Regions from separate parts of the Microtetraspora sp. AC03309 genome, predicted to be linked through region 1. Evidence: riboswitches for the same ligand, from Rfam matches in the RefSeq annotation. Region 1 holds a riboswitch; each other region holds the start of a gene.
What was found. Region 1 has a riboswitch for cyclic di-AMP ahead of IMZ11_RS45975 (C40 family peptidase). Riboswitches for the same ligand answer to the same signal wherever they lie in the genome.
Positions count from the first base shown of each region.

Region 1 (3,290 bases):
CGCGAGACGATCCTGTTCCCGCTGGTACGGCCGCATGTCTAACCCATGGGCGGGTTGCGAACCTTTGAAAAGCTACTCTCTTCTGGTAAGAAACCCCCTGAAAGTATGAAATGCCCGTAGGGGAGTGGGATGGCGGCACATCAGTCTCAGATGATGGACTCTGGTGCGTACGCGATGAGCGGCCCTTCCCGGCAGCTCCTCGATCGGCTCAGCGACAAGTGGGTGAACTTGACGCTGAACGCGCTGGCCGACGGTCCCCGCCGCTACACCGACCTCGCGAAGAGCGTCTCCGGGGTGAGCCAGAAGATGCTCACCCAGACGCTGCGCACGCTGGAACGCGACGGGCTGGTGTCCCGCAGGGTGACCGCGGCCGTGCCCGTCCGGGTCGACTACGACCTCACCCCGCTCGGATGGACCCTCATGCCGCTGATGTACGCCGTCAAGGAATGGGCGGAGGTTCACATCGGCGAGGTGGAGGCGGCCCACGCCGCGTACGACGCGGCCCTTTGAGTCCCGACTTTCGGTCCGAGAGGCGCATGGCGTTTTCCATGCTTGCCGCGAAATTCGGGATAAAGGCGGGGACCTAAACCGCACGGATGCCCCGCTTTGCCGTACGGACTGTCAATGACCAATCAGGGTCCGAACTTGACGATTTTTGAACAAAGTGTTTACCTTCCCAGGGCGGACCGATAAATCATCCTGGTGGGGGAGGGCTGACGATGCCGCTTTCCGATGTGGTTTCCCGGGGCGAGAGCCCCGTGTCGGAATGCGACCGCGCCGGTCTCAGCGATGACGATCTGAGGTTGCTGGCCGAACTGGCCAAGGGCGGCACCGTCGACAAGGTGGGCCGCCGCCTCGATGTGAGCGGTCGCACCGTACGGCGCCGGCTGCGGGTCATCTGCGACAGGATCGGGGTCGCGACCGCCATCGAGGCGGTCGCGTGGGCGGCCAGGCGCCGCCTGATCTGAGCCCGATCTGAGCCGATCTGGGCTGATCTGAGGCGACGCCCGGCCGAGGAGCGCGGAAAACTAGTCCGCGATCCGTACGGCTCCCGCGAAGGGCCGGTTGGCCAGCGAGGCGATCCGGACGACGTCGCCCGTACGGGGCGCGTGGACCATGTAACCGCCGCCGATGTAGATGCCCACGTGGTGCAGGTCGTTGTAGAAGAAGACCAGGTCGCCGGGGCGCATGTCCTCGCGCGCGATGTGCGTGCCGGACGACCACTGTGAGCCGGTGTAATGGGGCAGGCTGATCCCGACCGTCTGGTAGGCCGCCATGACGAGCCCCGAGCAGTCGAACGAGGTCGGGCCGTCGGCACCCCAGACATAGGGCCTGAGCTGCTGGGTGAGGGCCCAGCGCGCGGCCTCGGCCGCCTTGCCGTCACCGATGATCGGGAAGGCCAGCCGCCGGGCGGCGCTTCCCCTGGTGACGCTCCCCGCGACCTTGCTGTACAGGTTGCTCTCGGACTTCTTGACCAGCTTGCGGATCTTGTCGCGCTGCTCGTCGAGGCCGGAGAGCAGGTCCTTCACTTCCTTCTGGCGGGCCTTCGCGCTGGTCCTGGCCCGCTCGGCCGCCTCCATCGCCTTGGCCACCTGAGCGACCTCCTCGCCCTGCTGCATCTGGAGGGCGTAGGTCGTGGACGCCTGGTCGAGGTACGAATCCGGGTCGTCCGCGCTCAGCAGCGCGAAGGCGGAACCGAAGCCGCCGGTCATGTAGGAGTTCTGCGCGAGGAGGCTCGCCGTCCTGCGCCGGGTCTCCAGCTCGGTCTCGCTCGTGGCGAGGGTCTTCTTCGCGAGATCGGCCGACCGCTGGGCCTCCTTGAGCCTGACCCGGGCACCGTTGTAATCCTCGGTGAGGGTCTCGATCTCGGTGTAGAGGCGCTCGACCTCGGCGGTCAGCTCCTTGAGGCTGGGCTGCGGTTCGGCGGTCGCGGCCATGACGGGGGCGCCGAAGGTCATCGCGATGAGAGCGACACCGAAGAATGCGAACCTGCGGATCGGGCCGCCGGTCGATGACCGGGCGCGGCGCCGTCGCCCACGAGCGTGCCTGCCCGCGGATCGTCCTCCAGAGATGCGCAACAAAGCTCCTCTCCTACGCGTGCCCGGCAGGCGGATCCCCGCACCGCGCGAACGCCCGAGGGCGATGGCGGCGGCTGCCGACACTTTGGCCGCCTACCGGGTTAGCTGACGGGTTCGGGCCGGAGTAGCCCTACCTTTCGGATTCACCCCTTGATGACCTGGGTTTGACCCCGGATCTCCACAGTTGGTTCCCCGGCTCCCTTCGGCACGGGCGCCTCGGGGACTCGGCGGTCCGGTCGTTCGCGCCTTTTCGCGATGACCGGCATCGTCGCTGGACACTAGTGCACACCGGGTTCCTGCTCAACCAGAACTCGTGATTCCGTCTAGCTTTCACAACTGAATGATCACGGTCCGGTCACATGTGATAGTGGACCGGGACGTCCATTACCCTGCGTTTACCTGTTGCCCGGCCGTCTCCGTAGCAGGTCAGCGCAGGCTCGAGAGGTCGCAAAATTGGATATTCCCGGAACGTAAGCCGAGGAGGCGCGGAACGTGCTCGAACGGATACGCACAGTGAGCTGATCTGAGGGTTGCTCGGGTTTCGGCATGACCGTTAATCCGTGTTCTCCTCCGCGCTCGCGTACGGGCCCTCGCGGCGCGCCCGCACGGGCCGGGCGGCGACTAGGCTGGCGATCCATGGAGCAGGTTGCGGGCCGGCCCTCGGAAGCCGAGAGCGGTGAGCGCGCGTCCCGGGTCGTGATCGTGCGCCGGGCGAGGACCCTCGACGTCCGCGCCATCCGCCGCCTCGTCGACGCGTACTCCGGCGTCGGGCCGCGGTTGCTGAAGAAGACCACCGTCACCCTGTACGAGGACGTCCAGGAGTTCTGGGTGGCGGAGGTCGATGGGACGGTCGTCGGCTGCGGGGCGCTGCACGTGCTCTGGGAGGACCTGGCGGAGATCCGCACGGTCGCCGTCGACCCCGCCGCCCGGGGGATGGGCGTCGGCCACTGGATCGTCGGCGCGCTCATCGACGCGGCCCGCGAGCTGGGTGTGCGCCGGGTCTTCTGTCTGACCTTCGAGGTCACGTTCTTCGGAAGGCACGGATTCGTGCCCATTCACGGGACCCCTGTCTCTCCGGAGGTGTACGCCGAGCTGCTCGCCTCCTACGACGAAGGCGTCGCGGAGTTCCTCGATCTCGAGCACGTCAAGCCCAATACGCTCGGCAACACCCGAATGCTGCTGCATCTCCAACCCCGAGTCTGACCATGGTGG
Region 1 is NZ_JADDIL010000040.1:30,697-33,986, reverse strand. It holds gene lysX (bifunctional lysylphosphatidylglycerol synthetase/lysine--tRNA ligase LysX) at 1-42, shown strand, start outside; gene IMZ11_RS23430 (helix-turn-helix domain-containing protein) at 175-510, shown strand; gene IMZ11_RS23425 (LuxR C-terminal-related transcriptional regulator) at 720-968, shown strand; gene IMZ11_RS45975 (C40 family peptidase) at 1,029-1,958, opposite strand; cyclic di-AMP (ydaO/yuaA leader) riboswitch at 2,153-2,318, opposite strand; gene IMZ11_RS23415 (amino-acid N-acetyltransferase) at 2,715-3,281, shown strand.

Region 2 (3,290 bases), on a different contig from region 1:
GAAGGTCGTCATCGGGGGGACGTGCCTCTTCCTCGGACTGTGGGCCGGTGATCAGGCCAATCTCCCACATGCCCGGCTGACCGGACGTCCTGCGGTTGATCACAGAGGTCCGAGCGATGCTCCCCTCGGACTCCTGATCCTCGACCGATCTCGCGGAGCCCGTTTCCCGATGGTGTGCTCTACAGTTCGACATCCCGTACGACGTCGAGATCGACGAAGCGCGGCGGGGAGTCGCACAACTCCTCCATCCGGTGCGCGAACTCGCTCGTCGCCGGAAGCGTGTTGTTCCGCATCGCCTCCTCGTAGGAGGGGAACTCGACGATCGACACGTAGTGCTCGGGCCGCTGGTGATCGCGTGCCAGCACCGTGTGCGTGGCCGTGCGCTCGCCCGCCGTGCGGGCGCACCACTCATCCAGGAGACTCTCCACCTCAGGCGCATGGGAGGTCTCGTACTCGATGACCTGGACGAACCCCATCGGAGCACCTCCTTCTGGCTGGTCTCAGCTTGAGTCGACCGCCACTGAATGCCCTGTTCAACCCGAATCCGGGCAAATCTCCGGAGAGATCTCGGTCCCGGGATTCCGGACAGCGGAACGCCCCCGGCGGTCTGCCGGGGGCGTTCTCGAAGTCACACCGATCAGGCGGTGTAGACGGGGTAGCCGAAGCCCGTCACCTGGCTCATCGGCCGGGTACGGATCTCGACCTTGCCGTTGCCGGTGTTGCCCTCGACGGTCTTGATCGTCCCGTTGCCGTTGTCCTTGATGACGAAGCCGACGTGGTCGATGCCGTAGATGTCCTTGCCGCCGTTCCAGTCGAAGAACACGACCGCGCCGGGCTTGGCGGCGGCGCCCCAGCGGTGGTTGTCCTGGAACCACTTGGCGTGCTGGACGGTGTAGGCGTCCCAGCCGAGGACCGGCCGCAGGCCCGCCTGATCGCCGACCCAGGAGACGAACATGTCGCACCAGGGGGCGTTGGCGTAGGCGCCGGTGCTGCCGCCGTCACGGGCGACGGTCTCCTTGGCGCGGGGCGAGTTCATGTACCAGTCGTGGAACTTCGTGCCGCCGCCGGAGGCGTTCTCGCTGACGCCGACCTGGCTCTGCGCGATCTGCAGCAGCTGCGTGGCGCTCACCTTGGGCAGCGCCGCGGCCTCCTTCAGGAGGGGGCTCATGGGAGCGGACGCGCTGGCGTGGACGGTGTCGGCGTGGGCGGCCGCCAGGGTCGCGGGCACGGCGGCGGTGGCCAGGACGCCGGTGATCAGGGCAGCACGCAGGTAAGTCTTGGGGGCTCGCATTACGGGGGTCTACTCCCTTGCTTCCATGCCGCCTACCGGGTTAGCTGACGGGTTCGGGCGTGGAAGTCGCCCTACGGCAGTGATGCCGATTCACCCCAGAAAGGTGGTGGGTCCCCGGCTCCGCGCGAACGCGGACTCGGCGGTCGACGGTCGGTTCCAGTGACGGATGACCGTGTCATCGGTTATGGGGCAGGCACACCTTGCAGAGGTCAGGTATGCGCCGTGTTCCCAAAACAGTAATAGACCGGTTCAAATCGGTCAAGCAAGGACAAACAGGGTCATACCTCTGTAATGGTCGGTCAAGGGCGAGGGTGCGGTACCACCATGGCGCCCGGTGATCGCTCGAACGGCATGGTTTCGCCTGCAGCCAGGGGAATCCTGGCACCGTCGGCGCCCGCGCGAAGCCGACCGGCGTGATACGTCGTCGGCCCCGGAAAGATTTACGTACGGATATCCGCGATCACGCGGATGGCCCCGATTTCGCGGGCACGCGCCGCGACGTCCCCGGCGACGGGACGCTCGCGATCGATGCCGCCTTGACCCTGACGAGAACCAGGCAATCGGCAGGCAACGGCTACCCCTCGACCTGGACGTCCAGCCGGCCGCTCGGCAGGTCACGCATGCGCCGCAGCGGAGTCGCGAGCAGGATCAGGCCGCTCAGCGCGAAGACACCCAGCATCACCCAAAGCGACGCGCGCACGCCGAAGGTTTCGGCCAGGGCGCCGGCCAGGACGGCACCGAGCGGGATCGCGCCGAAGTTGACCACCTGCACGCTGGACGTCACCCGTCCCATCAGGTCGGCGGGCACGTAGCTCTGCACGAATCCCGAAAAGACGATGTTGCCGGCGACGATGCCCCCGATGATCGCGACGCTGGCCACGACGAAGAGCACCAGCCCCACACCCCGATCGGCGTACGGGATGAACAGGCCGAGGGGCGCCAGCCCGGCCTTGCCCAGCAGGACGGCTCGCGCGCCACCGAGCCGTGCCGCCATCGGCCGCGCCACGGCGGCACCGATCACGCCGCCCAGGCTGGTGGCCGCGATCAGCACTCCCGTCTCACCCGCGCTCAGCCCGGTGTCGCCGACCAGGAAGACCACCAGCAGCGACTGGTAGCCGGTCAGGGCCAGGTTGGCCACGCATCCGTAGATCGTGTTGCCGCGCAGCAGCGGATCGCGGACGACCGTACGCAGGCCGTCGCGGATCTCGCTGCGCAGCCGTCGCCGGGTCCGAGGCCGGGCGGCCTCGGTGTGCGGGATGCGGCTCAGGCAGACGGCCGAGACGGCGAAGCTCACGGCGTCGAGGACCAGGCCGCCGATCGCCGACACGAGCTGGGCGAGCAACCCGGCGATGCCGGGACCGGCGAGGTTCGCCACCTGCTCGCTGCCCTGGAGCTTGGCGTTGGCCTCCAGCAGGTCCGACTCGTCGACCAGCGACGGCAGGTAGGCCCGGTACGCCGTCGCGAAGAACACCTTGGCCGTTCCCGCGACGAGCGCGACCATGATCAGCTGGCCGGTCGTCAGACGGCCGAAGGCGGCGGCGATCGGGACGCTCAGAAAGGCCGCCATCGACACCCAGTCGGCGACGAGCATGACCCGCCGGCGGGAGAGCCGATCCACCCACGCACCCGCGGGCAGGCCGACGAGCAGCCACGGCAACCACGCGGCGGCGGCCAGCACGCTCACCGCGAACGCCGGCGCGTGCAGCACGGTCACCGCGACGAGGGGAAGGGCGACACCCGTGACGGAACTGCCCAGGCTGCTGAGGCTCTCGCCGATCCACAACAACCGGAAGCCGCGTCGGCGTAACAGCCCGAACCGGGACGTGGGCGGCGGGACGGTTCTGGCGACGGTCATGGTCGACCGGGCACCGCGCGCGCGAAGGCGAACACGGTGTCACGTTCCCGGCCGTCGTCGGGCACCTCGCGTTCGGCCCACCTGCTCATCACCTGGCGGATCTCATCCGCGAACTGCGCCAACTCGTCATCGGTCACCCGCAGC
Region 2 is NZ_JADDIL010000015.1:66,736-70,025, forward strand. It holds gene IMZ11_RS11095 (sugar MFS transporter) at 1-12, opposite strand, end outside; gene IMZ11_RS11100 (hypothetical protein) at 180-476, opposite strand; gene IMZ11_RS11105 (CHAP domain-containing protein) at 638-1,291, opposite strand; cyclic di-AMP (ydaO/yuaA leader) riboswitch at 1,306-1,443, opposite strand; gene IMZ11_RS11110 (MFS transporter) at 1,866-3,146, opposite strand; gene IMZ11_RS11115 (helix-turn-helix domain-containing protein) at 3,143-3,290, opposite strand, start outside.
Region 2: linked by a shared signal. The riboswitch ahead of IMZ11_RS11105 (CHAP domain-containing protein) and the one ahead of IMZ11_RS45975 (C40 family peptidase) in region 1 are both predicted to bind cyclic di-AMP.

Region 3 (3,290 bases), on a different contig from region 1:
CACCCCGAGAAGGTGGACGGGTCCTTCGCGGGCATCGAGGCCGCCGGCTCCGACGCGCTGGCCGCGATGCGCCGGGTCGTGGGCCTGCTGCGCGACACCGACGACGCGGCCCCCGCCACGTCCGGCCCCGAGGGGCTCAGCGAGCTGGTCGAACGCTTCGACGGTCACGGTCACGGTCAGGGCCGGGTGGTCCACCTGCGGCTTCCCGACGACGACGACCGGTCGGGGTGGCCGCCCGAAGTGACCAGCACCGTCTACCGGGTCGTCCAGGAGTCGCTGACCAACGTCTCCCGCCACGCCCCGCAGGCTCGCTCGGTCACGGTCATCGTCGACCGAGATCGGGACGTCGTCACCGTCGAGGTCGTCGACGACGCGCCGCCTGGGCCGGCCCGCTACCACCACCGCGGGGGGTACGGCCTGGTCGGGATGCGCGAGCGCCTGGAGGCCCTCGGCGGCACGCTGGTCGCCGGGCCGCGTTCCGGGGCCGGCTGGTCCGTGCGCGCCACACTGCCCGTCGCCGCGCGGGAGCGCGGATGACCATCAGAGTCCTGGTGGCCGACGATCAGGCGATGATCCGTAGTGGCCTGCGGCTCATCCTGGAGGACCAGCCCGACATCAGCGTGGTCGCCGAGGCCGCGGACGGCGCCGAGGCGGTCGACCTGGCCCGGCGGCTGCGCCCGGACGTGTGCCTCGTGGACATCCGGATGCCCCGCCTCGACGGCATCGAGGTCACCCGCGCACTGGCAGGCCCGGGGGTGCCGGACCCGCTCCGGGTGGTCGTGGTCACCACCTTCGATCTCGACGAGTACGTTCACGGCGCGCTGCGCGGGGGAGCGGTCGGCTTCGTCCTGAAGGACGCCGGTCCCGCGCTGCTCGTCGAGGCCGTCAGGGCCGCGAACGCCGGGGACGCCCTGATCTCGCCGTCGGTCACCCTGCGCCTGCTGCGCCACCTCACGGCCGCCGGAGTCCCGGCCGCACGCGGGCCCGCGCGGCCGCTGTCCGAACGGGAGACCGAGGTCGTCCGGGCCATCGCCAGGGGCCGTACCAACCAGGAGATCGCCGCCGAGCTGTTCATCTCGCTGAGCACCGTGAAGAGCCACCTGTCCGGCATCCAGGCGAAGCTCGGGGTGCGCAACCGGGTGGAGATCGCCGCCTGGGCCTGGGAGAACCGCATGATGGGCGGCGGGTAGCGCGGGCGAGGAGCCCACGAGGTTCCCTGCCTGACCGGCGGTTGACCTGGCCGGGTAAAGAATCCTTTGTCCTGTTTGTCACTTTATGTCGGTATGTGTACCTTGAGTCCACTATCGGAGTACGTACCGACGACTGAGTCGTCACCTGTGTTGCCGTTTCGTTGCCCGGACCGTGCGTCGCCGGCGGGAAATCTTTCCCGTCTTGACGGCGCGTGGGCCGCCTCATCCGCTCCCAGCGGAGCCGGGGACCCATCTCCCGGGGTGAATCGACACGCCAGCCCGCGCTGCGTGCCGTAGGGCACTTCCCCGCCCGAACCCGTCAGCTGACCCGGTAGGCGGCATGGAAGCAAGGAGTCGATCCCTTCATGCCCACGCATCGACCTGCCCCTTCTTCGAAGAACCCCGGCCGGCGCCGTCTGGCCGTGGGGTAGAACACGCCGCCCTCCGCGGGGGGACCGGGTGCGACGGCGCGTGACCCTGACACCCGCTCACCACGCGGACCCCACTCCCCACGGCAGTCCCCAAGCAATGCCTCATAGGAGAAACCAGCATGTCCCTCACCCGTACGTTCCGAGTTCTGACCGCGACCGGTCTCCTGGTCACCGTGTCCGCCACCGCCGCCCTGGTCCTGTCCAGCCCGGCGCACTCCACCCCGGACGGCCCCGCCCCCGCCGCCCAGGCGGCCGAGGGGAAGGCCCCGCCGCTCATCTACGGCGAGGACGTCTCCGGCCACGAGCCCACGCATGACTGGAGCTCCAGCCCGGCCCACTTCGGCATCGTCAAGGCCACCGAGGGCCTGACCTGGCGCGACGACTCCTTCGCCCGGCACTGGCGCGAGCTGGGCAAGAAGGGCATCGTCCGCGGCGCCTACCACTTCGCCCGCACCTACAACGACCCCATCGCCGAAGCCGACCACTTCCTGTCGGTGGTGAACGCGCAGCCCAGCAAGCCCGGCGACCTGCTGGTGCTCGACCTGGAGACCTCCGACGGCCGGTCCGTCTCCCACGTCAACAAGTGGGCCAAGACCTGGCTGGCCTACGTGAAGAAGAAGACCGGCGCGACGCCGCTGATCTACACCGGCTGGAACTTCGCGGAGACCTACGGCCGCGGGCTGTCCGAGTACCCCCTGTGGGTGGCGCACTACAGCAAGGCCAAGGGTGCGGTCACCCCGCCCGCCGACTGGAAGAGCTGGGCCATCCACCAGTACACCGAGACGCCGATCGACCAGAACGTCTCCGCGTTGACCGCCGACCAGCTGCGCGCCCTGGGCCGCCCCGCCGCCAAGGCGTAGCCGACCCGGCTTCCGCCCGCCGTCCTCCGTACGGGACTGAACGGCCGTCCCGAATGCGGAATCGGCGAGCGGAAGCACCGGGCGCCTCGACCAGAGCGTCCTGTCGTCATAGTGGGCGGATGGCGGCGTTCGACGGTCCAGGCGACCGGATCAAGCGCATCTGGACGGTTCGCAACCCCGAGAAGCTCTGGCCTTGGACGGTGGGGCCACGGCACCAGCCAGTGCCCCTCCCGTCGATCTTCTCGTCACGGCTCGGCCAGTGGGATGATCCTGCGGTACTTGCCGCCGGCCGACCGCTCGGGTGGCTCTTCGGCGCGCTCGAGCGTGATGTGGTCGACCTTGTGCTCGGTCAGCAAGTGAGCGATCTCGTCACGCACCGTCTGCCACACGCGGTCGGGGTCGGTGCCGTCCGCGGGCTTCAGGCGCACCCGCAGCGTGGTGGGCGTCGTCTGGACGAGCTGGAACTGCTCGATGCCGGGAAGACGGCCCAGCAAGGTGCCGAAGGCCATGGGGGAGATGCCGATGTGCTCGCCGCGGCCGGTGGGGAAGGAAAGCATCTCGGCCGCGCGGCCCTGCACCTGAACAGCGGGTAGTGGGCTGCCGCACGGACAGGGGTCGGGACGCAGCAGGACGTTGTCGCCCAGGTCGTAGCGCAGGATCGGCTGGGCCCGGTTGGCGAGGTTGCTCAGCAGGACCGTGTGTGACGGCTGACCAGGGGGGACAGGCCGGTAGTCGGCGTCGACCGGCTCCAGCACGGCCCAGTCGCTGTTGACGTGAAGCCAGTTGTGCGCGCAGCCGTACGAGAGGAA
Region 3 is NZ_JADDIL010000011.1:6,709-9,998, reverse strand. It holds gene IMZ11_RS08195 (histidine kinase) at 1-537, shown strand, start outside; gene IMZ11_RS08190 (response regulator transcription factor) at 534-1,190, shown strand; cyclic di-AMP (ydaO/yuaA leader) riboswitch at 1,399-1,543, shown strand; gene IMZ11_RS08185 (glycoside hydrolase family 25 protein) at 1,741-2,481, shown strand; gene IMZ11_RS08180 (hypothetical protein) at 2,727-3,290, opposite strand, start outside.
Region 3: linked by a shared signal. The riboswitch ahead of IMZ11_RS08185 (glycoside hydrolase family 25 protein) and the one ahead of IMZ11_RS45975 (C40 family peptidase) in region 1 are both predicted to bind cyclic di-AMP.

Region 4 (3,290 bases), on a different contig from region 1:
GGACCCACCTGCCCTCCACCGACGAGTGCCCGCTGTGTCCGGCCCATCCCGGTTCGGAGATCCCCTCCGACTACGACGTCGCGGTCTTCGAGAACCGCTTCCCCTCGTTCAGCTTCTCAGGGGACGGTTCCACAGGGGGCGACCCCTTGGGAGGCGGCTTCGCCGATCCCGGCGGGTTGAGCGCGGCGCGGCCCGGTGTCGGGCGGTGCGAGGTGGTCTGCTTCACGTCCGACCACGACGCGTCCTTCGGCTCGCTGGGCGCGGCGCAGGTCGAACTCGTCGTGGAGGCGTGGGCCGACCGCACCGCCGAGCTGTCCGCCCTTCCGGGCGTCGAGCAGGTCTTCTGCTTCGAGAACAGGGGCGCGGAGATCGGCATCACCCTCCCCCATCCTCACGGGCAGATCTACGCCTATCCGTACGTCACCCCGCGTACCCGCCACATGCTCGGCGTCGCCTCGCGGCACAGGGGCGGGAACCTCTTCGCCGACGTGCTGGCCGCCGAGCGGACGGGTCCCCGCGTCGTGGCGTCCAACGAGCACTGGACGGCGTTCGTCCCGGCCGCCGCCCGCTATCCGTTCGAGATCCACGTCTACCCGCACCGGCGGGTGCCGGACCTGCCCGCGCTGGACCCGGACCAGCGCGCCGCGTTCGGGCCGCTCTACACCGGGGTGCTGCGCCGACTCGACGCGCTGTTCGGCGTGGCCATGCCGTACGTCGCGGCCTGGCATCAGGCTCCGGTTACCTATCGGCGCGATCTTGCCTACCTCCACCTCCAGCTGTTCAGCATCCGGAGGGCGCCGGACAAGCTCAAGTACCTGGCCGGATCGGAGTCCGCGATGGGGGCGTTCGTCAACGACGTAGCCCCTGAGGACGCCGCCCGGATGTTGCGTGAATATCCGATAACGAGTTGATCACTAGTAGATTGCAACTTTAAGTAGCAATGACCCGGGCTTTACCACTACTATCCATCGCACCGGCTGCCACAGCCGGTGCGCCTAATCCCGGGCGCCTCGCCCGGGAGCCGGGGACCCACGACGTTGTGGCGATCCATCCCCCGATTCCGGGAGCAATCGCCGTGTACCTGGGGTGAAGGCACGCCAGTGCCAGGGCTCCTCCAGCCCGAACCCGTCAGCTAACCCGGCCGGCAGATGGAGAGGAGTGGGCTCTGCCCCGCGCGTTTCCGGCGGCCGCCGCGGCTCTGGCCGCGGCTGCCCTCGTCTTCGGTACGGCCTCAGGGGCCCACGCCGCTCCCAAGCCGAGCGAGAGCCAGCTCAGGAAGCAACTCGCCGAGCTGCGCACGAAGGTCGACAAGCTGATCGCCGACTACAACGCCAAGCGGGTCGAGCTCGCCAAGGCGCAGGAGTCGGAGAAAGCGGCCAAGGAACGGCTGGCCAAGGCGGAGTCCGACTTCGAGGCGGCCAGGCAGCAGATGATCAGCATCGCCGGCGTGCGTTACCAGACGCATGACCTGGGCCTGCTGGGCACCGACCTGCGGAACTCCGCCGTCCTGACCCAGATCCAGGACGAGCAGGCCGTACTGGTCTCGCAGGTCGCCGCGCTCACGAAGGAGCGCAAGGCCGCGGCCGACGCGGCGGCGGCCCTGATCGAGCAGATCAAGACGCGGTCGCAGGAGGTCGCCGGGCAGCGCAAGGCCGCCGAGAAGCTGATCGACGACATCAAGAACAAGCTCGACCAGCTCATCCCGATCGCGCCCGGGAAGCTCGCCGGTGGCGGCTGGGCCCCGGAACTCCCCTCCGGCGGCGACAACATCACGCCCCGGACCCGCCTGATGAAGGCGGAGGTCGGTAAGTACTTCGATCTGCGCTACACCGTCGGCTGCTACCGCGTCGACACCTCGGGCGAGCACCCGCTCGGCCGGGCCTGTGACTTCATGATGAGCTCGGGCGGCTCCATGCCGAGCCCGGGCATGAAGGCCCTCGGCGACAGCCTCGCCGTCTGGGCCATCAAGAACGGTTCCAAGCTGGGCGTGAAGTACGTGATCTGGCAGCAGCGGATCTACAACCTCGGCAGCCCCGGGTGGCGCACCATGTCCGATCGCGGCGGCATCACCGCGAACCACTACGACCACGTCCACATCTCGATGTACTGAAAAAGACGCATATTGCATCCGATGCGCTATTTGCATCGGACGTACAGACGTTCTGGCAGGTCGTGTGGGTCTTCGGTGGGAGGGCGGCGACCTGGTTCGATCGCACGTCCGTGTCCGATCGCCGCCTTGCCCGAGCGCGGGGCGGCGGTCACCTTCAGGAGGGCCGACGGGTTCACCCATTCAGAACTTGACGAATCCGTACAGCGCGAGATGGTTCGACTTCGTGCTGCCTACTGTGTGGCCGATGCTCGACGGTTGCACGGTGCCCTTGATGAACAAGTAGTCGATCTTTCTGGAGCCGGAGGTCGCCTTCGTTCCGTAACCGGTCATGCCGAAGCCGCCGAGCGTTGTCGGGGCGATACCCGTGCGATTGGCGTCGATCCCGATCACGCGGATCGTCGATGCCTTCATCAGGCTCGTGGCGTCCGCGCCGATATGGATGCCGGATTTCGCGATGCCCGCGGAGCCCGCACCCGCGCAGGCGTTCGCCCCGTTCTGTTCCGGGAGGTGCATGGTCGCGGCGAACACCGGTGTTCCCGTCGCCTTGATGGTGAACTTCGCGGCGATGGCGCTCGTGCGCTTCCACTTGTGTTCGTTGGCGCTGCTCGCGTCGTTGCTCGGCGGCTTGTACAGCGTGCACCCGGCCCCGTCGCGGTAGGACGTTCCGGGCTTCAGCCAGCCCGCGCTCCAGTATTTCGAGATGTTGCCCGCCGCGAGGCTCAACGTTCTGGTGTTGTAGAGGATCCCGTTGGTCTGCTTCTTCTTCAGGTCTCCGAGCGATTGCTGGCTGCACTTGTGCGTGCCGCCCCACACCTCGGGGTCGTCCCAGGCCACGATCGCCTTGTAGGTGCCCGCCGGATAGCCGAACTTGGCCGAGAGCTGATCGGCGTACGCCGTGGCCTGTCCGGTGCCACGCACCTGTTGCACGATCAGGAGGTCGGGTGCCTGCACGTCTGAGGTGCCGGTTTTGCCGTTGTCGTCGACCAGCATCGACGTGAGGTGGTCCGGACCCGAGACCCGGGTGCACGAGCCGTCGGCGTTGTTCCTGACCAGGTTCTCGATGTTGTTGTTGTAGACCCGTAAGACGCGATCTGCCGTGGTCGTGGGCGCTTTGTGCGCCTGCGCGGCCGAGGGATCGGCTGTGGTGAGCGCGGCGGCCGCCACCAGCGCTATCGCGCCA
Region 4 is NZ_JADDIL010000031.1:15,403-18,692, forward strand. It holds gene galT (galactose-1-phosphate uridylyltransferase) at 1-911, shown strand, start outside; cyclic di-AMP (ydaO/yuaA leader) riboswitch at 983-1,161, shown strand; gene IMZ11_RS19625 (hypothetical protein) at 1,448-2,110, shown strand; gene IMZ11_RS19630 (hypothetical protein) at 2,291-3,274, opposite strand.
Region 4: linked by a shared signal. The riboswitch ahead of IMZ11_RS19625 (hypothetical protein) and the one ahead of IMZ11_RS45975 (C40 family peptidase) in region 1 are both predicted to bind cyclic di-AMP.